DNA from 3 places in the Flexivirga aerilata genome. Region 3 is predicted to be linked to each of the others. Evidence: riboswitches for the same ligand, from Rfam matches in the RefSeq annotation. Region 3 holds a riboswitch; each other region holds the start of a gene.
The links. Region 3 has a riboswitch for cyclic di-AMP ahead of HJ588_RS09530 (transglycosylase family protein). Riboswitches for the same ligand answer to the same signal wherever they lie in the genome.
Positions count from the first base shown of each region.

Region 1: linked by a shared signal. The riboswitch ahead of HJ588_RS19685 (transglycosylase family protein) and the one ahead of HJ588_RS09530 (transglycosylase family protein) in region 3 are both predicted to bind cyclic di-AMP.
Region 2: linked by a shared signal. The riboswitch ahead of HJ588_RS00585 (C40 family peptidase) and the one ahead of HJ588_RS09530 (transglycosylase family protein) in region 3 are both predicted to bind cyclic di-AMP.

Region 1 is NZ_JABENB010000001.1:162,669-170,272, reverse strand. It holds gene HJ588_RS00815 (CBS domain-containing protein) at 1-18, shown strand, start outside; gene HJ588_RS00810 (serine/threonine-protein kinase) at 79-1,899, shown strand; gene HJ588_RS00805 (threonine/serine exporter family protein) at 1,964-3,472, shown strand; cyclic di-AMP (ydaO/yuaA leader) riboswitch at 3,761-3,972, shown strand; gene HJ588_RS19685 (transglycosylase family protein) at 3,978-4,727, shown strand; gene HJ588_RS00795 (dihydrofolate reductase family protein) at 4,816-5,403, opposite strand; gene HJ588_RS00790 (YwaF family protein) at 5,443-6,156, shown strand; gene HJ588_RS00785 (class I SAM-dependent methyltransferase) at 6,198-6,839, shown strand; gene HJ588_RS00780 (MFS transporter) at 6,861-7,604, opposite strand, start outside.
Region 2 is NZ_JABENB010000001.1:110,712-118,315, reverse strand. It holds gene serC (phosphoserine transaminase) at 1-778, opposite strand, end outside; gene pdxH (pyridoxamine 5'-phosphate oxidase) at 813-1,493, shown strand; gene HJ588_RS00590 (iron-dependent transcriptional repressor DtxR) at 2,444-3,133, shown strand; cyclic di-AMP (ydaO/yuaA leader) riboswitch at 3,308-3,467, shown strand; gene HJ588_RS00585 (C40 family peptidase) at 3,468-4,358, shown strand; gene HJ588_RS00580 (DUF6918 family protein) at 4,576-5,010, shown strand; gene HJ588_RS00575 (hypothetical protein) at 5,023-5,646, opposite strand; gene HJ588_RS00570 (nitroreductase/quinone reductase family protein) at 5,739-6,233, shown strand; gene HJ588_RS00565 (DUF429 domain-containing protein) at 6,272-7,604, shown strand, end outside.
Region 3 is NZ_JABENB010000001.1:2,004,263-2,011,866, forward strand. It holds gene HJ588_RS09510 (ATP-binding cassette domain-containing protein) at 1-540, shown strand, start outside; gene HJ588_RS09515 (NUDIX hydrolase) at 696-1,199, shown strand; gene dapA (4-hydroxy-tetrahydrodipicolinate synthase) at 1,210-2,097, shown strand; gene HJ588_RS09525 (RNase J family beta-CASP ribonuclease) at 2,094-3,779, shown strand; gene HJ588_RS09530 (transglycosylase family protein) at 3,872-4,657, opposite strand; cyclic di-AMP (ydaO/yuaA leader) riboswitch at 4,662-4,806, opposite strand; gene HJ588_RS09535 (endonuclease/exonuclease/phosphatase family protein) at 5,285-6,241, shown strand; gene HJ588_RS09540 (aminotransferase class V-fold PLP-dependent enzyme) at 6,332-7,604, opposite strand, start outside.

The sequences.
Region 1 (7,604 bases), 1.8 Mb from region 3:
TCCTACATCACCACGTGAGGCCCGGGCGCCCGGGGCGTCTCTGCGGGTTCTCAGGCGTTGTCGCTTACCGTGGACAACATGACCGCCGACCACCGCTCCGCTGCCGCCCGCCCGGGTGCCGGTGACGGCACGCACCGGCTGCCGAGGCGCGGTGCCGGTGCCTATGACGGCGCGTATGACGGGGGCCCCGACGGCAACTACGGCGACCCCACCGTCGTGCTGCCGCCGACTCAGCGCATGCTCGGCAACTACCGGCTGATCGGCCGCCTCGGCGAGGGCGGCATGGGCGTGGTCTACAAGGGCCTCGACGTGCACGGCGACCCGGTCGCGGTGAAGGTGCTGCGCGACCACATCGCCCACGACGCCGGAGCGCGCGAACGCCTCCGCCGCGAGGTCAGCACCCTCGTGCGGGTCAAGTCTCCCAACGTCGCGTCGTTCCTCGACGCCGAGGTCGACGGCGAACGTCCTTATCTGGTCACCAGTTTCGTGCCGGGCGCACCCCTCGACGAGGTCGTCGAGGACGACGGCCCCTTCGGCGCGGCCCGGTTGGCCCGGCTGGGCCGCGGCCTCGCGGACGCCCTCGGCGCCATACATGCGGCGGGGATCGTGCACCGCGACCTCAAACCCGGCAACGTGCTCCTCGTCGGTGACGACCCGGTGCTGATCGACTTCGGCATCGCGCACGTCGCCGACGACGCGCGACTCACCTCGACCGGGCTGGTGATGGGCACACCCGGTTACCTCTCGCCCGAGATCGTCGAGGGGGCGGACGTCAGTCAGGCCACCGACTGGTGGGGCTGGGCGGCGACGCTTGCGTATGCCGCGTCCGGCCAGCCGCCGTTCGGGCGGGGGCCGATGACCGTCGTGCTCGACCGGGTCAGCCGCGGTCAGGCGGACCTGTCGGGAGTCGAGCCACGCCTGCGGCCGTTGCTGCAGGCGGCGCTCAGCCCCGACCCGGCGGCGCGCCCCTCCGCACCGGAGGTGCTGGCCGAACTCGACGTCTTCGCCGCCGGCGGGCAGACCGGGCACATCCCGCTGCGCTCGGCCAAGCCGCCGACCGAGGCCATCGCCCGGCCCGCGACGTCCCGTCATACCTCACCTCCGCCGGTCGCCAAGCCCGCGACGGAGCGGCTGCCCTACGAGCGAGCAGCCCAACCACGTTCTTCCCCGGCCGGATTCGGGCCGCGAGGACAGTCCCGCCCGCAGCAGCAGCCGCCGAACGACCGCCCGGAGCCCGCGCTGCCGCCCGGCAGGTTCGTGCCACCGCCGGACCCGCGCATCGGCCAGCCGGCCCGCACCGGCACCCTGGCCGCGCTCGCTGCCGCGGCCGTCGGCGTCACCGCGCTCTGGCCGACCCTCGGCGTCGTGGTCGTGCTGCTGTGGGCGATCGCCGCGCGGTGGTGCGACAAGGCCGTCACCTCGATGGTGTTGCGGCGGTTCAGCTCGGGGCGGCGCCGCTCCGACGGCTTCGTCGCCGCGGTGACCTCGCCCTGGCACGGGCTGGTCGCGGCGCTCGCCACCTTGCTCACCGTGCTGATCCCGGCATTCGTCGGAGCCTGCGCAGCGGCGGTCGTCGCGCTGGGCTGGTCGATGACGCAAGGCGGTTCGGCCTATCTGGCGCGGCCGGCGCCGCTCGCGGTCGGGATGCTGATCGCCCTGCTGGTGATGTGGTGGGGGCCCGGCGGCATCCCGTTGCGCCGAGGTTCGCGCAGCATCGTGCGCGGTGTCGTGCGTGGACAGCCGGTCACCCGCATCATCGTCGGGCTGCTGATCGCGGTCGCCGTCGTGTGCGGTCTGTGGGGGCTGACCCATCTCTCGTCGGACGTGAGCTGGTGGCCGTTCCAGACCGACAGCAGCGTGCCGATGCAGGGCGTGTTGCCCAATCCGCCTGGTAGATAAGGCGTTCAGTTCGTCCTCAGGCGCGTCATATCCGGCGGCCACCCGATCGTCATACGCTGTCCGGATGGAGCAGCAGGAGACCGATCCCGCAGGTTTGCCGATCTCGGGACGGCTGCGATTTCTGCAAGGTGAGCCCGTCACCGAACCCCTGCCGATCGCGGACTCGCTGCGGCACACGCCATACCGGGATCCCCGGACGATGGAGGCGCCCGAGCAGGAGGCGTCCGTGCGGAGCGCGCTCGAGCTCGCGGTGCGCGTCGGCGAACTCCTGCTGCGGTGCGGCGCGGGCACGCGCGACGTGGAGGCGGCGGTCGTCGCCGTCGCCGCGGCCGCCGGTCTGCGGCGGGTCGAGGTCGACATCACCAACCAGTCGTTGCTGGTGCAGGCGCCGACGCCGGCCGGCGTGCCGGTGACGCTGCTGCGGGTGGTGCGCTCCAACACCCGGGACTTCGCCCGCCTCACCGCCGTGCACGGGCTGGTGGAGGAGCTCGTCTCCGGAGGCATCGACGACGTCGAGGCGGCGACCAAGAAGCTGCGCCGCATCCAGCGTTCGTCGCGGCTCTACCCGAGGTGGCTGGTCTCGCTCGGGTATGCCGGGCTGGCCGGCTCCGTCTGTGCGCTGCTCGGCGGTCACACGATGGCGATCGTCGTCGCGATCGTGTCGACACTGCTCGTCGATCGCATCGGTCGCTGGCTCAGCAAGCGGGCGGTGCCGTCCTTCTACGAGGCGACGATCGGCGCGGCCGTGTCGGTCCTGCTCGCTTGGCTCGGCTATCTCGTCGCGGTCCATCACTGGATCGGATTGGAAATGACCACAAACGATTTCGGATATGCCATCGCTGCCGGGATCGTGGTGCTGCTGCCCGGGCGGGCGATGGTCTCCGCGGTAGAGGACGCGGTGACCGGCTATCCGGTGACCGGCGCCGGCCGCCTGCTCACGGTGTTGCTGAAGACGTCGGGCATCATCGTCGGCGTGGCCGCCGGCCTGTCGCTCACGTTGCGCATCGACAAGGCGCTCGACCTCAAACTGACCGCACCCCAGGCACTTTCACTCACCGCGGCTCCGGCGTCGTTGTGGCTGCAGGTGATCGGCGGCGCGATCGGTGGCGTCTCGGGTGCGGTGACGATGCGGGTGCTGCCCAAGCACCTGCTGCCCGCCGGCCTCCTCGGCGGCCTGGGACTGTTCCTCGCCAATGGGCTGCCCAAGTCGTTCCACCTCTTCGGCATCTCCTCCGGTGGCCTCGGTGCCACCACGTCGATCGCGATCGCCGCCGTGGCGATCGGCGTGCTCGGTCGGATGATCGGGCTGCGGCTCGGGGCGCCCGCGCTGGTGATGGTGGTCCCGGCGGTGTCCCCGCTGCTGCCCGGCATGCGCATCTTCCGCGGCATGTACGAAGCGGTCGCCGGCAGCATCGTCAGCTCGTCGGTCGCCACGCAGGCGCAGGCGATCAGCACGATGATGGGCGCGGCGGCAGTCGCGCTCGCCATCAGCACCGGGGTGGTGCTGGGCGACGTGATGTCCGCGCCGCTGGACCGCCAGGCGATCCGCCGCCGGCGCGCGCGACGGCGGTAGCGCCACGTCACGCTGCGCGGTCACACTGCGCCATCGAACACCTGGCCGAAGAAATCATCCACATCCCGGCGTGTCCACTTGCGCTGTCCACAGTTTTCCAACTCGTCCCTTGTGTCACATCCGTCAATCCCGTAACGTGCTACCGCCTTCGAGCTTCGGCCCGGAGCCGGCGGATTCGTCGGATCACAACTGCACATCGGATCACCAACCGCACTCTGCAGATGGCTTGCTTCATCGCTGCTTCATCCGCGCGCCCGGACGCCGAACCTTGTGGGCGCAACGACCGGCATACCCCGAATGCCGGACGTAGAGGGCGGGGGACCCAACTACGGCGGGCACCTGCCCGCCTTGGGGTGAAGCCGGCACCTACCGGCCGGGCACCCGCACCGACGACTCGTTGCTCGTGGTGCGGAGAGCTGATGACACGGCCGACCACCGGCCGGCGGCTCACGCGCCCGAACCCGACAGCTGACCCCGCAGGCGTTCGTCAGAAAGGACTTTGATCTTGTCGTACCAACCTCGTCACAAGGTCGCGCGCCCGTTCACCGCGGGTCGTCGCGCGATGGGTGTCGTGATGGCGTCCAGCGCCACGGTCGGCACCGGCCTCGCCACCGCGTCGCACGCGAAGGCCGACACGCCCTGGAACGTCTGGGACCGTGTCGCGACGTGCGAGTCGGGCAACAACTGGTCGATCAACACCGGCAACGGCTTCTACGGCGGGCTGCAGTTCACCCAGCAGACCTGGCTCGGCTTCGGCGGCGGTCAGTACGCGTCCAGCGCGCAGTACGCCACCCGCGACCAGCAGATCCTGATCGCGCAGAAGACCCTTGCCGTGCAGGGCCCGGGTGCGTGGCCGGTGTGCTCGAAGTATGCCGGTCTCACCCGCGCCAACGGCCTCGCCGTGCGCGTCGACGGCAGCGGCCCGGTGTCGACGCCGAAGCCGACCCCGACTCCGCAGCCGCCGGTCTCCCGCAGCACCAACCGCGCGCTCGTCATCGACGGCATCGTCGGCCCGCTGACCACCCGCTCCACCCAGCACTGGCTCGGCATCCGGCAGGACGGCGCCAACTACTACAACGCGCGGACCGTCATCGCCCTGCAGGCCCGGCTCGGGGTCAACCAGGACGGCATCATCGGTCCGATCACCACGGCCGCCATGCAGCGTTACCTCGGTGTGCCGCGCGACGGTGCGTCGCAGTTCAACGCGCGCACGGTCATGGCGTTGCAGCAGTACCTCAACTCCAAGGGCATGTGACCTTTCGCCCTGACGTGCGCGGGCGCCGGCCGATCCTTCGCGGATCGCCGGCGCCCGTCGCCGTTTCGTATGCCGGAGACGGCTCCCGTCATACCGCCGCGGGCCGGTAGGTGAGCCACAGGCCGCCCGACGGCGCGCGGACGCAGTCGACCAGCTCGAAGCGGCTCAGGTCGCCCAGGCCGTCGCTCAGCCGGCGGCCGACCGGGTCGAGCACCGGCGCGACCGCCAGTTGCAGTTCGTCGACCAGTCCTTCGGCGAGCAGCGACTGGGCGAGGGTGATGCTGCCGTGGACCCCAATGTCGCCGGTGCCGGGAAGTGCCTTGAGCTCGCCCACGAGGTCGGGCAGCGGACCGGAAACCGCGGTCGTGTCACCCCAGTCGCGGTCCAGCGGGCGAGAGGTGACGACATACTTCCGGACGCCGTTGATGAAGTCGGCGAACGGCTGGGCATCCGACGTCGGCCAGTAGCGGGACCACTCGTCATACATGCCGCGACCGAGGAGCACGACGTCCTGGCGCTCGATCAGTTTCAGTTCCTGCTCGATCATCACCTCGTCGTATGACGGCGGTGCCGGGCCGTCGGTCTCGGCCGGGAAGCCGCGCGTCGGGTCGTCGACGGCGCCGTCGAGCGAGCAGATCGTGAAGAGTAGGACGCGGCGGGCGGGGGTCTGCGTCATACCCGATCAGACCGCGGGTTGCTGGGAAACTCATCGCCGATGACCGAAGCTGTCGGTATGGCGCAGCGCGAGTTTGCAACGTTCGGCACCTCGCACCTGGTCGTGCTCGCCGTCTTCGCGGTCGGCGCGTGCGGGCTGGTGTGGCTCGGCCGACGGCAGTCGGAGCGTCAGGCGCGGGTCTTCTCGCGGGCCGCGGCAGGGGTGTTCGCGGTGACGTTCGTCGCCGGCGCCGTCGACAAGCTGATGCAGCGGGCGACGTTGTCGGAGCTTCCGCTGCAGCTGAGTGATGTCTCGGAAATCGTTGCGGCGTATGCGCTTTGGTCGGGTCGGCACTGGGCGTTCGGGCTGACCTACTTCTGGGCGCTCGTGCTCGGATCGCAGGCGCTGATCACCCCCGACCTCGACAGCGGTGACTTCCCGGACAGCACGTTCGTCAGCTTCTTCCTGCTGCACCTCTTCCTGGTGTGGACCGCGATCTACCTGGCGTGGGGTCGGCGGATGCGCCCGACGTGGCGGGACTATCGGTGCGCGCTGCTCGCGACCGTCGCCTGGGCGGCGCTCGCGATGATCTTCAATGCGCTGGCGGGCACCAACTTCGGCTTCCTCAACCGCAAACCCGACTCCGGCTCGGTGCTGGACTACATGGGCCCGTGGCCGGTCTACCTCGGCGTCGAGGCGGTCGTGCTGGTGGTCCTCTGGGCACTGATGACCTGGCCGTGGCAGCGGGCGAGCCGATCGGAGCGGGTCGCATGAGCCCGCGGCACTCGCATGTGACCGGCCACGGTCCTGGCCGTATGACGCCCGACGGCTGCCCGGTCGAACTCTGGTCTGCGCTGCCGGCCGGCGCAATCCCAGAGCTTCTGTCGTCGGCGATCCTGGCAGGTGGGTCGGTCCTCGACCTCGGCGCGGGTGTGGGTCGCCTGGCGCATCCGCTTGTCGCTGCTGGATATTCGGTCACCGCGGTGGACGAGCCGCCCGACATGCTGGACCTGATCGAGGGTGCTGAGACGGTGCGTTCGACGATCGAGGACCTGCGGCTGGGGCGCCGGTTCGACGCGGTGTTGCTCGCCTCTCACCTGGTCAACGTGCCCGACGACGACAAGCGGGCTGAGCTCCTCACGACCTGCCGGGCGCACGTCGCCACAACCGGGGTGGTCCTGGTGCAGCGCTACACCCGTGAATGGGTCGAAACCGCAAGCGGGCGAACCGATTTGGGTGGTGGCGTCGTGAGCGAAGTGGCGGTGATGCCGGCAGCCGGGACCGACCTGGTGGCCGTGCGGGCGGCATACACCCTGGGCGGGCGGCGGTGGGAGCACGCCTACACCACCCGGGTGCTCGACGACGAGCAGCTCGGCGCCGATCTGGCCCGGGTCGGTCTCAGGCTGGATCGGTGGTTGAGTGACGACGGCCGGTGGGTGGTTGCGGTGCCAGATTGAGCGGCGCCGGGGCGGCGACAGTCACCCGGATCGAGCAGGCTGCAAGCGCCGCAGCAACGGAGCAAGTCCGATGAGCGCGACCAGGTTGGCGGCGAGGATCACCACGATGGTCGCGACGCGGCCGCGGTCGTAGAGGAAGCCGAGCACGCCGCCCGCGACCAGCAGCGAGGCCCCGCGGAAGAGCGCGAGCCAGCCGAACGCGACCGCGCGCCGGGTGGTGGGGACGAGCTCGGTGACCACCGCCTTCACCGTCGAGTCGAGCACGCCGTTGACCACGCCCCAGATGGCTACGCCGACCCAGACGAGCACGGCGTTGTCGGTGAAGGCGATCGCGGACAGGCCGGCCGCGATCGGCACCGCGAGCAACACGATCGGGCCGCGCGCGTCATACAGCCGGCCCACGATCGGGCCCGTCGCGCCGTCGACGACCATCGCCGCGGCGAAGAGCAGCGGCACCTGTGCGTCGGTCAGCAGGCCCTGCGTCTGCGCGTGGAAGGCCAGCAGTGGGAAGGACGCGACGCCGCAGGAGAGCAGCCCGACCAGCGCGGTGTAGGACCAGAAGCGGCGTGGCAGCCGGCCGTCGTCGAGGGGTGTGTCGGGTTTCGCCGGCGCCGCACTGCGGGCCTCGTCCTCGTAGACGGTCGGGTCGGGCACGCGGCGCCGCAGCCAGAAGAGCACAGCCAGCACCGTGAGGCCGGGGACGATCAGCACGCCGAAGGCCAGCCGGTAGTCCCCCTCACGCCAGGCGAGCACGGCGGCCAGCAA
Region 2 (7,604 bases), 1.9 Mb from region 3:
GCTCCGCGAGCAGTGCGAGCGTGACGATCGCGGGTGTGTTGTAAGTCTGGTCGAGGCGCGAATTGTCAACGCAGATCTGCAGATTGAGCACATCCGGGGTCCAGCGATCGGCGCTGAGCTCGCCGATGCGGGCGAGCGCCGCCGGTGACATCGTCGCCAGCCAGAGGCCTCCGTCGGAGGCGAAACCCTTCTGCGGGGCGAAGTAGTAGACGTCGGTCTCGGTCAGGTCGACCGGCAGCCCGGCGGCACCCGAGGTGGCGTCGACCAGCATCAGCGCCTCGGCGCCGGCGCCGGGCACACGGCGGACGGGAGTCATCACCCCGGTGGAGGTTTCGTTCTGCGCGTAGGCGTAGGCGTCCGCGCCGTCAACCGGCCCCAGGACGGCCGCGGTGCCCGGCTCGGCCTCGACCACGGTCTGCTCGCCGAGGAACGGTGCCCGGGTGGCGACCGAGGCGAACTTGCCGCCGAACTCACCGCACACCCCGAACGCGGCCCGGTCGCGGATCAATCCGAACGCGGCCGCGTCCCAGAAGGCATTGCTGCCGCCCATGCCGAGCACGACCTCATAGCCGTCGGGCAGCCCGAACAGCTCGGCGATGCCGGCGCGCACGCGCGCCACCAGCTGCTTGACCGGCGCCTGGCGGTGCGAGGTGCCGATCACCTCGGGGCTGAGGCGTTGCAGCGCGGCCAACTGCTCCGCACGGACCTTGCTCGGTCCGGAACCGAAGCGACCGTCAGCGGGCTTGAGGGAGTCGGGGATGACGAGCTGGGTGGTCACAGCGCAGCAGTCTCCCACCGGTAGCGTCGGGCGCATGCAGCCGATCAAGCGGTGGGACTACGCGGGCGAGGGACTGGACGAGAGCGAGCTGCCGGCCGCGCCCTGGCCGGTCGTGGAGCGGTGGGTCGACGACGCGCGGATCCGGCAGGGCGAGCAGGGTGACGTGCCCGAACCGGACGCGATCTCGGTGGCGACCGTCGACGGCGCCGGCCAGCCGCACGTGCGGACCGTGCTGCTGCGCTATCTGACGCCGGCCGGTCCGGGCTTCTACACCAACCTGCAGAGCCGCAAAGGCCTTGACCTGCAAGCCAATCCGCGCATTGCGGCGGCGCTCACCTGGCCGGCGATGTACCGCGCGATCCGCTTCGTCGGCACCGCGGAGGAGCTCGACCGGGAAACGGTCACCGAGTACTTCCAGAACCGGCCCTACGGCTCGCGGATCGGTGCGTGGGCGTCGCGACAGTCCGAACCCGCCGCCGGGCGCATCGAGTTGGAAGACGCCGTTGCGGCATACGAGCGGAAGTGGCCGGACACCGGCAGCGCCGACGACGTGCCCCTGCCGGTGCACTGGGGTGGGTATGTCGTGCGCTGCGACGAGGTGGAGTTCTGGGCCGGCCGGGCCAGCCGGCTGCACGACCGGCTGGTCTACGTGCGCTGCGCCGACGGAGACCTGAGCGATCCCGGCGCCTGGCGGATCGAGCGCCGGCAGCCCTGAGACGGGGCGGCGGGGGAACTGGCGGCGGCGGAAATGGCGGGGCCGCGTGCAGAAGTCGCGACGGTTGCGGGGTGCGCACGCGAAGTGGCCCGGAGTGCCCGGGGGCGTGCAGAAGTCGCGACGGTTGCGGGGTACGCACGCGAAACGGCGCCAGAGGCGTGCAGAAGTCGCGACGGTTGCGGGGTACGCACGCGAAGTGGCCCGGGGCGTGCAGAAGTCGCGACGGTTGCGGGGTGCGCACGCGAACGGCCCGGAGTGTCCAGCGGCGTGCAGAAGTCGCGACGGTTGCGAGGTGTGCACGCGAAACCGCCCCCCGGGCATGGGACAGCCCGTGGGCTCCGGCGGTGCCGGCTTGTGCGTTGGACGAATCGCACACCCACGGGCTGCGGTGGCTGCGTTGGAGTAGCTACCGAACGTCCGTTTCGTCCTGAGTCGGCTGACCGGAGGTAGCCGGGACGAACACGTAGGTTGCGCTAGCGCGCAACCACCTCACGCGTCCTTTGAGAATTCACTCTTGGACCACCTCCTTTCCCGTGTGCCGCAACGCTAAAACGCCGGGGCGGCCGAGCGCAACGGGTTAAAGATCACGCCACCGGTCCGGGCAGAAGTGGCCGCCGAAACGCCCCGGGACCCCCGCCGAAACGCCCCGGGACCCCCGCCGAAACGCCCCGGGAAAAGGAAGCGGCTGGCGCCCAGGGGGAGTGCGCCAGCCGTCCGAGCTGGGCCACCGAAGCGGCCCGCTCACCCCGCCGGTGGAACCCGGCGGTTCGGGATGCCGAGGTCAGAGGGGAGGAGTCCACGACATCCACCCCATACAACGGGGCCGATCCCCGGACCATTCCCCGACAGCGGGAGAAAATTCCAGCTGCGACACGGTCGCGTGACGCGTCGCTGCCCGCCGGTGCCGACCGAAAGAGCAGCCGTCAGGGCGAGGTGGCAGGCTTAGGCCTGTGAGTGAGCTGATCGACACCACGGAGATGTATCTCCGCACCATCTTCGACCTCGAGGAAGAGGGCATCCTGCCGCTGCGCGCGCGCATCGCCGAGCGCCTCGGCCACTCCGGCCCGACCGTCTCGCAGACGGTTGCCCGGATGGAGCGGGACGGTCTGCTGACGCTCGCCGGCGACCGCCACCTGGAGCTGACCGACGAGGGTCGCGTGCTCGCCATCCGGGTCATGCGCAAGCACCGGCTGGCGGAGCGATTGCTCGTCGACGTCCTCGGCGTCGATCTCGAATTCGCCCACGACGAGGCGTGCCGGTGGGAGCACGTCATGAGCGACCGCGTGGAGCGTCGCATCCTGGCGCTGCTCAGCGAGCACCACCTGTCGCCTTACGGCAACCCGATCCCGGGCCTCGAGGAGCTCGGCGAGGCCGAGACCGTCGAGAAGTTCCGCGACGGGGTGCGCCCGCTCACCGAGCTGGTGACCATCGACGCGGGCGACTTCGTCGTACGACGGATCGGCGAGCCCGCCCAGGCCGACCAGGACGCGATCAGCGTGCTCACCGCGGGCGCCATCGCCCCCGGCGCCGCCGTCCGGGCCTACCTCGACGGGGACCGGGTGCTGGTGCAGGCCGGCTCGGTCGATGCCGTCTCGTTACCCCGCGACGTGGCGTCCCACGTCTTCGTGGACGCCGGCTGAAGATCCGCGTCGTTCCGCGGTTTTCCGGGTGGTGTGTCACACGTCGCACACAGACTCGCCGGCAGGTCGTGACCTCGCTGTGACTTTGGAATCCCTCCCGTGTACCGTTTTCCGCGGCCCTCCGACCGGAGGTCCCCCGGAGGGCAACGCCGAGTCCTGCCAGCCACCCGGGAGTGCTGATCACCGCCGGCAGGAGCGGGGGAACCACCATCGGGCGGCCGAGGCCGTCCTTGGGGCTAAGTAGCGTCGCAGCATCACGGGGATTGTTGCGCCGAGACCGGGTATCTCCACCCGAGCCCGACAGCTCACCTCGTAGGCGCAGGAGAGGTACTTCGTGTCCGTTATTGCCCCCCGCGGTCGTCACCGCGCCCCGAGCAAGCTCTCGACCACCTTCAACTCGACCGCGCGGGTGTCCGCCGCCGTGGCCGTGACCGGTGGCATCGTCGCCTCGATCGCCGCCCCGCAGGCCGCTGACGCCGCCACCGGTGTCGCGTCGTTCTCCGGTTCGAACCAGGCAGCCGCTGCCGTTCCCGCGCAGTCGGTGCAGGCCAAGCAGCTGCTGGCCAGCGTCTCGGCAAAGCCGCAGCTGGCCGTCGCCGAGCAAGCCAAGTCGCTCGTCGTGAAGCCGAAGGCGAAGAAGAAGCCGGCCACCCAGGCCAAGAGCACCCCGCGCAAGCAGAACACCGCGCGCACCACCGCCGCGGCGCAGACCCGCACCGAGCAGGCCTCCGCCAGCACCCGGACGCAGGTGCGTCCGCGCACCTCGTCGGTGTCGCGCTCGCAGGTCCGCACCGTGGCGACCACCACCCAGCGCAGCACCTACACCCCGCGTACCCAGCCGACCCAGCGTCCGGTGAGCCAGCCGAAGGCGCAGCCGACGGTGCCCTCCACCTCCGGTGTGGTCGCCATCGCGCAGCGTTACCTCGGCACGCCGTACGTCTACGGTGGCAACACCCCGGCCGGCTTCGACTGCTCGGGCTTCACCTCCTACGTGTTCGCGCAGGCGGGCAAGTCGATCCCGCGCACCGCGACCGCGCAGATGTTCGCCTCGACCAAGGTCTCCAACCCGCAGCCGGGTGACCTGGTGTTCTACGGCAGCGCGTCCTACGCCTACCACGTCGGCATCTACATGGGTAACGGCATGATGGTCGCCGCGCCGAAGCCGGGCGACGTCGTGAAGATCCAGGCCGTCTACGGCAACCCGGTCGCCTACGGTCGCCTCTGAGTCGCGAGACTCAGAGGTCGGACCGCACCGACCACGCGCGAACGCCGTGCCCCTCGCCGAGGGGCACGGCGTTCGTGCTTCCCGCCGCGTGGGCGGCTGCGCCGCAACCATGACGGGCGGCTGCGCCGCAGCCCTGGCGGGCGCGATGCGCCGCGCCGCCTGACGGGCGCTTAGACTGCGTAACTCCCGCCATACCCTCCCCGAAAGGCGCACTCCCGTGACCCTGTCGCAATCCCTGCTCGCCGCCGACACCCGGCCCGCCGTCGTCGCCGACCTGGTGGGTGTCATCGACGCCGAGGTCAAGGACAAGAAGGGACTCGGCGGGGTCGCGATCAAGGGCGGCTATGCCGCGGTCCGCAAGGTGAGTCCGACGATCGCGACGAGCGCGACCGACCGGATGCTGCCGGACTTCGTGGCCGCGCTCGAGCCGTTCTGGGCCGACTTCGGCGGCGCGGGAGACTTCGGGTCCTACCTCAGCGGCCGCGGCGACGAGGTCGCCGACGCGCTGCTGCAGGTGACCGACCGGCGCGCCGCCGCCACCGACCGGGAGCCACTGAAGCGCGCCTACAACGGGCTGCGCGGCAAGGCCAAGGACAACGTCAAGGCAGCGCTGCCGCGGCTGGGCGCCGTGGTGCAGCAGCACGCCCGCTGACCGCCGCAGCCGTCAGGGGTTGCCGTTGCCGTTTCCGTTGCCCTTGGTGGTCACGGTGACGGTGGTGGTCTGCGGCGGCTGAACCACCGTCTTCTGCTCGGTCACCGTCGTGGTCGCGGTGGCGGTCGTCGTCGCCGTCGCGGTCTTGTTGTCGGTCTTGGTCTCCGTCTTGGTCGCGGTGACCGTGCGCTCGCCGCCACCAGCGTTCTTGGTCACGGTGACCGGCGGGGCCTGCACGGTCATCGTGGTGGTGGCGCCCCCGCCGCTGCCGGTGACCGTCTGGGTGCTCGGCGCCTGGGTGACCGTGCTCGGGGCCGCGCCACTCTGGGTGTAGGTGTAGACCGTCTGCTGCTGCGAGGACGAACTGTCGCCCCGGTCGGCCAGCACGTAGATGCCGATCGCGCAGAGCGCGGCCACCCCGGCGCCGATCAGCAGCCCCGGGATGAGCCCGCCGTAGCCGCCCCCGCGGCCACCACCCTCGTCGTCGCCGTCACCGTAGTAACGGTCGTATCCGTCGTCCGGCGGGCCCGGCGGCTCGTCGTCCCAGGACGCGAGGAAGTCGTCGTTGGCCGCCCGCTGCGCCTCCGGGTCGCTGCGGTCGCGGCCGGTCGGCACGTCGTACCAGTTGTTCGACATGCTCGCCATGCTACGAGCGAATGGTGCCCCGGCGCAGACGCGGCCCGGCGCGAGCCGTCGCCGGGCGCGGCCGCCCCCTAGTCTGACGTCGTATGACGACAGACCCGCACCTGCCGGCCTTCCTCGGCGGGCTGACCAAGGCCAAACCCGTCGCGTTCGTCGTGCGCACACTGGTGCCGGTCGACAAGGCGGTGACCCGCTGGTCCGGCGGCCGGATCCACCTGGTGCCGACCGCGGTGCTGCCCCAGCTGACCCTGACCACCACCGGACGCCGCACCGGGCGCCCGCGCGAGGTGCCGTTGCTCTACGTGCGCGACGGCGGCGGCTACGTGGTGGTCGGCTCCAACTTCGGCCAGCGGGCCCATCCGGCGTGGGTGCTCAACCTCGAGCACAACCCGCACGCCGAGATCCAGCTCGGCACCGAGCAGTTGCCGGTGGTGGCGGTGCCGCTCGACGACGCCGAGCGGCAGCGGCTCTGGCCGCGGATCGTGCGGGTCTGGCCCGGCTACGACAGCTATGTGCAGTGGGCCGGTGACCGGCGCATCCGGCTGTTCCGGCTGATGCCGCAGGACGGCCGGACCAGCTGAATGCGCCCGCAACGGGGCGATGCGGCATGCTGCCTGCCATGTATTTCGTGGGTCTCGACCTGGCGTGGGGGTCGCGCAACCCGTCCGGCGTCGCCGTGCTCGACGACGACGGGGCGCTGCAGCTGCTGACCGCAGTCGTCTCCGACGACGAGATCGCGGCGAGCGTTGCGCCATACCTGCAGGACCGGTGCGTGGTCGGTGTCGACGCACCGCTCGTCGTCACCAACCCCACCGGCAGCCGCCGGGCGGAGAAGGACCTCGGCCGCGACTTCGCGCCCTTCCAGGCCGGCGCCCACCCGACCAACACCGGCAAGTTCCCGGATGGCACGCGCGGTGCCCGGCTCTGCGCGGCGTTGAGCCTCGACATGGACCCGGAGTCGACCGCGCCACGCCGGGCGGTCGAGGTCTACCCGCACCCGGCGACCATTGCGCTCTTCCGGCTCGGGCGCACCCTGAAGTACAAGAACAAGCCGGGGCGCACGCTGGAGCAACTGCGCGGCGAACTGCTCACCCTCGTGCGGCTGCTGGAGTCGCTGTCCACCGCCCGGCCGCAGATGCGGCTGGTCTCCTCGTCGGCGTGGCGTGACCTGGTGGCGGGCATCGAGCGCGCGACCCGCAAGTCGCAGCTGCGCGACGCCGAGGACCAGGTCGATGCGGTCGTCTGTGCGTATGTCGTGCTGCTGCGCGAGCGGGTGCCGGAGGCAGTGGTGACCTACGGCGACTTCGCCGACGGTTACATCGTGACGCCGCGGCTGCCGGCCGGTCTCGCGCCGTCGCCGCGGGCGCCGAGGGTGGAGCGCCGGGTGGACGTGGTGCGGCGCGCGACGGAGGAGTATGCCGCGCTCTACCCGCAGCTGGAGCTGGCCGCCGCGGAGGCGGTCGCGCTCGTCACCGGCATCCTCGACGACGCGGGGCTCAACTACCTGAGCGTCACCGGCCGCGCGAAGAGCGTCGCGTCGTTCGCGGAGAAGGCCGGCCGGCGGGCCGGGGACACGCCGCTCTACGCCGACCCGCTGCACGACATCGGCGACCTCATCGGGGTGCGCGTCATCACCTATGTGCGCAGCGACGTTGCGGCCGTCGCCGAGCTGCTGGCCGCCGAGGCCGTGGTCTCCGACGACCGCGACCTCGGGCAGGAGACCGCGAGCGAGGGTCGCTTCGGTTACGCCAGTCGCCACCTGCAGGTGCGTGCGGCGGCTGAGGATGTGCCGTCATACCCCGAGCTTGCGGGGCGTCAGCTGCAGGTGCAGATCCGCACCGTGCTGCAGCACGCCTGGGCGGAGTTCGAGCACGACATCCGTTACAAGGGAACGGTTCCCGGCGAGCACCGCTCCGACTTCGACCGCCGCTTCACGCTCGCCGCCGGGCTGT
Region 3 (7,604 bases):
AACTTCTTCCTCGGCAGCGAGGCGACCAAGGACGTCGGCCCGGTCAAGCGGCTGGACGTGAAGTTCATGAAGGAGACCACCAAGGCCGAGCTGGCCGCGATGGGCATCGACCTGCGTGACGTCGACCAGGCGATCGGCACGCTGTCCGGCGGTGAGCGGCAGTGCGTCGCGATCGCGCGGGCGGTCTACTTCGGGGCCAGGGTGCTGATCCTGGACGAGCCGACCGCGGCGCTCGGGGTGAAGCAGTCGGGCGTGGTGCTCCGTTACATCGCCAAGGCGCGCGAGCGGGGCCTCGGCGTCGTCTTCATCACCCACAACCCGCACCACGCGCACCCGGTCGGCGACCGGTTCGTGTTGCTGCGGCGGGGCCGCAGCATGGGCGACTTCACCAAGGACGAGGTCAGTCTCGCCGAGCTCACCGACATGATGGCGGGCGGCGCGGAGCTCGAGTCGCTCGCGCACGAACTCGGTCAGACGATGGGTGACGACTCGCAGGTGGCGACTTCGCTGCGGGCGTCCGCGGGCAAGCCGCACCGCTGAGCCGCAGTCCGCGCCGCCCCGCGCATCCCTTCGCAGAACCCGCATGCGCGCATCACCCGCACGTGCGTAACCCGCACACGCGCGCATACCCGCGTACCCACATCCCGGTCGCACGATCGGCTGACGCGGCGCCGCGGTGGTGGCAGGCTGCAGGTATGGCGCAGCACACCGGGATCCGGGTCAAGTCGATGGCGATCCTGCTGAGCCTGGACGGCGGCCGGCAGGCGGTCTCCCGGCTCGGCCCGACGGCCGAGCACCCGCGCGGCTTCCACCGCCTGCTCGGCGGCTCGGTCGAGCACGGCGAGCGGGCCGCGGACGCGCTCGCCCGCGAGCTGCGCAAGGAGCTCGGCGCGGATGTCGTCGAGGCCCACCTGGTCGAGGTGGTCGAGAACATCTTCACGATGGACGGCGAGCCCGGGCACGAGGTCGTCTTCGTCTACGCGACCCGGCTGGCCGACGCCGGCGTCATACCGCAGGACGGTGGGACGTTCACCGACGGCGACGCCCCGCTGCAGGTCGTATGGCGGCAGCTGTCCGACACCGGCGAGGTCCCGCTCTTCCCGGTCGACGCCGTCGAACTCGCGCGGGTCTGCGCGGCCAACGCGGCGCAACTGTTCGCAGCGTCTGCCCCCGGCCCCGGCGAAACACCCCGCCGATAGCCTTGGCCCCATGACGACGACGCCCTTCGGCCGGATGGTCACCGCGATGGTGACGCCCATGCACGACGACGGAACACTCGACCTGGACGGTGCGCAGAAGCTGGCGTCATACCTGGTCGACCGGGGCAACGACGGGTTGGTCGTCAACGGCACGACCGGTGAGTCCGCGACGACCACCGACGAGGAGAACGTCGACCTGGTCCGCGCCGTCGTCGAGGCGGTCGGAGACCGGGCCCGCATCACCGCGGGCGTCGGCACCAACGACACCGCCCACTCGGTCGCGGCGGCCCGCAACCTTGCCGCCGCCGGCGCGCACGCGGCGCTGATCGTCACGCCCTACTACAACAAGCCGCCGCAGGCGGGCATCGTCGAGCACTTCAGGGCGGTCGCCGGCGCGACCGACCTGCCGGCGATGGCCTACGACATCCCCGGCCGCACCGGTATGGCGCTGACGTCCGACACCATCCGCGCGCTCGCCGACGTGCCCAACATCGCGGCGCTCAAGGACGCCAAGGGCGACCTGGCCGCGGGCGTCCAGTTGATGGCGGAGACCGGGCTCGCCTGGTATTCCGGCGACGACGCGCTCAACCTGCCGTGGCTCGCGCTCGGTGCGACCGGCATGGTCAGCACCGTCGGCAACGTCGACGCCGCCCGGCTCGCGGCGCTGATCGCCGCCGTCGACGCGGGCGACCTGGCGAAGGCACGCACCCTCAACGACGAGCTCGCGCCGCTCATCGCCGCCGTCATGAACGTCACGCAGGGCTGCATCCAGGCCAAGGCCGCGCTGCACCTGCTCGGCGTCATCGACTCCGACTTCTGCCGGCTGCCACTGCTGCCGGCCCCCGAAGACCACCGCGCACTGCTGCGCGACACCCTCACCAACCTAGGACTGCTGTGAGTCATCCCCACCCCGAGCTCGAACTGCCGCCCCCACTGACGAAGGGCGGCGTTCGCGTCGTGCCGCTCGGCGGGCTGGGCGAGGTCGGCCGCAACATGACCGTCGTGGAGTACGACGGCAAGCTGCTCATCGTCGACTGCGGGGTGCTGTTCCCCGAGGACCACCCGGGCGTCGACCTGATCCTGCCGGACTTCGAGTACATCCGGGACCGGCTCGACGACATCGTCGCGATCGTGCTCACCCACGGCCACGAGGACCACATCGGCGCCGTGCCCTACCTGCTGCGGCTGAAGCCCGACATCCCGCTCGTCGGGTCGACGCTCACGCTGGCGCTGGTCGAGGCCAAGCTGAAGGAGCACCGGATCACGCCATACACGATGGCGGTGAAGGAGGGGCAGAGCGAGCAGCTCGGCCCGTTCGATGCCGAGTTCATCGCGGTCAACCACTCCATCCCGGACGCGCTCGCGGTCTTCGTGCGCACCCCCGGCGGCAACCTGCTGATCACCGGCGACTTCAAGATGGACCAGTTGCCGCTGGACGGCCGCATCACCGACCTGCGGGCGTTCGCCAAGGCGGGGGAGGAGGGTGTCGATCTCTTCCTGACCGACTCCACCAACGCCGAGGTGCCCGGTTTCACCACTCCGGAGCGCGACATCACGCCGGCGATCGAGCGGGTCTTCGACACCGCCGAGCGGCGCATCATCGTGGCCTGCTTCTCCTCCCACGTGCACCGCGTGCAGCAGGTGCTGGACGCCGCGCAGGCGCACGGCCGCAAGGTCGCGTTCGTCGGCCGGTCGATGGTGCGCAACATGGGGATCGCGTCCGACCTCGGCTACCTGCACGTGCCCGACGGCGTGCTGGTCGACCTCAAGAAGATCGACCAACTGCCGGACGACAAGGTCGTGCTGATCTCGACCGGCTCGCAGGGCGAGCCGATGGCTGCGCTCTCCCGGATGGCCAACGGCGACCACAACCTGATCGACATCGGGCCGGGGGACACCGTGCTGATGGCCTCGTCGCTCATCCCCGGCAACGAGAACGCCGTCTACCGGGTGATCAACGGCCTGATGCGGCGCGGCGCGAAGGTGGTGCACAAGGGCAACGCGCTGGTGCACGTCTCCGGTCACGCCAGCGCCGGCGAGCTGCTCTACTGCTACAACATCGTCAAACCGAAGAACGTCATGCCGATCCACGGCGAGTGGCGTCACCTGGTCGCCAACGGCGACCTCGCCAAGGCCACCGGCGTGCGGGACGACCAGGTGCTGCTCGCCGAGGACGGCGTCGTGGTCGACCTGGTCGACGGCAAGGCGTCGATCGTCGGCGCGGTGCCCTGCGGCTACGTGTATGTCGACGGCTCCCTCGTCGGCACCACCGACGAGACGATGCTGAAGGACCGGCGCATCCTGCGCGACGAGGGTTTCGTCACGATCATCGTGGTGCGCGACGCCGCCACCGGCAAGATCGCCGCCGGGCCGGAGATCCAGACCCGCGGCTTCGCCGAGGACGCGGCCGTCTTCGACAAGGTGCTGCCCAAGGTCGAGGAGGCCCTCGAGGAGGCGCGCGCCAAGGGCGTCACCGACACCTACCAGCTGCAGCAGGTGATCCGCCGCGCGGTCGGCGGGTTCGTCGGCGGCAAGCTGCGGCGCCGGCCGATGATCATCCCCATCGTCATCGATGCCTGACAAATAATCGCGGCTGCCGTCATACGGCATGCGAAAGGGCCCCGAGCGAATCCGCTCGGGGCCCTTTCACGCATTTAGCGTGAGCCTGAAGTTCAGGCCGGCAGCTGCAGGTGCTGGCCGACGAAGATCAGGTTCGGGTCGTTCACGATGCCCTTGTTGGCCGCGAACAGAGCCTGCCAACCACCCTTGATCTGGTAGGTCTCGGCGAGCTGGCTCAGCGAGTCGCCGGCCTTCACGGTCAGGGTCTTGCCCGAGAGCGCAACCTTGGGGGTGGCGGCCTTCGGCGCGACGTAGGTCTTGCGCTCGGTGGAGCGCGAGGTCTGCGGCGCGGTGTAGTTGGACTTCGGCGCAGCCTTCGGCGCGACGTAAGCCTTCTTCGGCGTGACCTTCGGCGCGACGTAGTTCTTCTTCGGCGTGACCTTCGGCGCGACGTAGGTCTTGCGCTCGGTGGAGCGCGAGGTCTGCTTCGGAGCCTGGGTCTGGGTCGGCTGCGGCGCGACGACCGGGCTGCCGCCACCACGGGTCAGGCCCGCGCGGACCGAGCACACCGGCCAGGCGCCGGGACCCTGCGAAGCGAGCACCTTCTCGGCGATCGTGATCTGAGCCGACTTGCTGGCCAGGTTCGCGTTCGGCGCGTAGGCGCCGCCGCCGTAACCGATCCAGGTGGAGTGCGTGAACTGCAGACCACCGTAGAAGCCGTTGCCGGTGTTGATCGACCAGTTGCCACCGCTCTCGCAGGCAGCGACGCGGTCCCAGGTCGAGACCGACGCAGCCTTGGCGGTGCCGGCGTTCGCGAAGCCTGCACCGACGACCGCTGCGCCGGCAACCCCGATGCCGACGATGCGGGTCTTGGTCGAGATGTTCGAGCTGAGGTTCATTGATTCCTCTCCTGACGTGCGCATACGGGGTTAGCTGTCGGGTCGGGCTGTCAGGTGCCCGGCAGGTATAAGGCCTGCTTTCACCCCAGGACCGGCATTCGGCCGAAATTGGGTCCCCCATCCTCGTCGTGCCTCCGGGACCATCCCGGATCTTCGGTGACCGCTCGACGAGGCTGTGCGCAGCGAGTCACAGGCATTAGGGACGGAGTCGCGCCGGGTTGCGCTGCTCCGCTCGGTGGTCCAGGGGATTCCGCCAGGGGGACGGAAGTTGCACCACCGACCGACGAAGGTACGGGGTTTCGATGCCAAATCCAAGTTGAACCGTGACCGTTTCGTGACTTTTGTGTGATTTGTCGGCCATCTCACAGTTTCGGTGCCACTCCGATCACGCCAGTCACAGGGGTCTCAGGAGTACGGCGGGGCGTCCAGTGTCGGGGGCGTTTCGCCGCATCAGGTTGCCCGTGCGGCGTGTCGCGGCGTGTCGCGACGTGCCCGTGCGACGTGCCCGTGCGACGTGCTCGTGCGAGGCGACGGGCGACACGCCGGGCGAGCTGAACGGGCGAGCTGAACGGCCGCCGGCCGGCACCCGGCTCGGAGGGGCGGTGCCCGGTGGTCTTGGATGACCTCATGCGTGCGCCTCGACCCCGGCGGGCGCCCGCGATCCTCCGGTGGGCGCCCGTCATCGCTCTCGGCGTGGTGGCGCTCGGCGTGGGCGCACGGTGGGTCGATCTCACCTGGCGGCTGCCGCAGGTGCAGTCGGTCTTCCCGGTCTTCGGCGGTATGGCGGTGCTGCTCCTCCTCGCCATGCTCGCGGCCCGGCGCTGGCGGCTGGCCGCCGCAGCCGCACTCGTCGCGGCCGCGCCGGTCGTCATCGGCGTGCAGTCGATGACCGGCGACACCGTGCCGCCCGGACCGCGCGACGAGGTGGTGATGACCAGCAACCTCGAGCTGGGCTCGGCCGATCCGCGCGAGGTCGTCGCCGCCGTGCGGGCGCAGCGCGTCACCACGCTGGTGCTCACCGAATGCACGCCGCCGCAGCTCGCGCGGCTTCGAGCGGCGGGCCTCGACACGCTGCTGCCCGAGCAGGCGGGGCAGACCGCGGACGGGCCGCGGGGCACCGTCATACGCAGCAGGCATCCGTTGCGGCTGATCGCGCTGCACCCGGGCGGGCGTTTCCCGTTCAGCCCCGAGGTGCAGGTGGGCACCGGCCGGGGCAGCTACCGGCTGCGGGCGGTGCACACCGCGGCGCCGCTGCCGGACATCGTCGGCGACTGGCGGGCCGGTCTGCGGTCGATCGGCGCGTGGCAGAAGAATCTGCCGCAGCGCGAAAACGTCGTGATGGCAGGCGATTTCAACGCCTCGGCCGCCATGCCCGCCTTCCGCAAGGCGATCGACGGGATGACCGACTCCAGCCGCGCCGCCGGAGCCGGCTGGCGGCGCACCTGGCCGCACGGCCGCGCCTACCCGCCCTTCGTGCAGCTGGACCACGTGGTGTCCCGCGGCTTCGGGGTGGTGCGCGACGGCACCGTCGCGATCGCCGGCACCGATCACCTGACCTACTGGGCGCGGCTGCGGCCGCAGTGATGCCGGCTCAGTAGATGCCGGCGCAGACGGGGCGGGCTCAGACAGGGCCGGCTCAGACAGAGGCGGCTCAGACAGGACCGGCTCAGCAGGTCACCAGGGGAGGGGCTCACTGAGGTCGCGCGGGTCGGCGGGGGCCGACCAGCCGGTCTCGGTGTGCACGTAGGACAGCTGTGGCCCGTCCTCGACGAGGCGCCGCACGGCGGTGATCAGCCGGTCGACGTGCTCGCCGGTGGTGGCCAGGCCGAGGCTCGCGCGGACGGCGGTCTGCCCGGGGCCGACGATCGCGTCGCACAGCAGGTGGGCACAGAAGCGCCCGTCGCGCACCGCGATCGCCTGCTCGTCGGCCAGCACCTGCGACACCAGCGACGGTTCGTAGCCCTCGACGGTGAACGTCACCACCCCCACATTGGGCCGGTCCCCGAGCGCCTCGATCACCCGCACGCCGTCGATCGCGGCCAGCCCGGCGCGCAGCCGGCCGTGCAACTGCTCCTCGTGCGCCTCGATGGTGGCGCGATGGGCGCCGAGTGTCGCGCAGGCCGCGGCGATCGCGATCGCGCCCACGGCGTTGGGCGTGCCGCCCTCGTGCCGGGCCGGCCCCGTCTGCCACTGGGTATGACGGGGAGTCACTGCCGCGGTCGCCCCGCCCGCGGGCAGGTAGGGGCTCGCCGCGTCGAGCCAGTCGCTGCGGCCGGCGAGGACGCCTGCGCCATACGGGGCATAGAGCTTGTGGCCGGAAAACGCGACCCAGTCGACGCCCAACTGCTCGAGGTCCAGCTCGCGGTGTGGCGCGTACTGCGCCGCGTCGAGCACCGTGCGAGCGCCGAATTCCTTTGCGACCGCGACGAGTTCGGCGACCGGCCACACCTCGCCGGTGACGTTGCAGGCTCCGGTGATGACAACCAGCTGATGGCGGGCGGGGGAGTCCTGCAGGGCCCCCCGCAGCAGTGCGACCGCGTCGTCGGCGCTGTCGGGCACCGGCAGCCGGGTGGTGGTGCGCGCCGGCCACGGCAGCAGCGCGGCGTGGTGGGCCGACTCCCAAGCGATCACCCGGGTGCGGCGCGGCAGGCAGTGTGCGAGCAGCCGCAGCGCGTCGGTGGTGTTGCGGGTGAAGACGACCTGGTCGCCGTCGCGCGCGCCGACGAACTGCCCGACCTGCGCCCGGGCCGCCTCGAACCAGCCGGTCGTCACCCGGCTGGCGTAGCCGGCGCCGCGGTGCACCGAGCCGTAGCGGCGCTGCACCCGCTCCGCGGCCTCGGCGACCGCGACCAGGGCGGGCGTGGTCGCGCCGTGGTCGAAGTTGGCGTAGTCGGTGACCGTGCGGTGCACGGTCGGCACCCCGAGGTCGTCGGAGACGGTGCGGGGC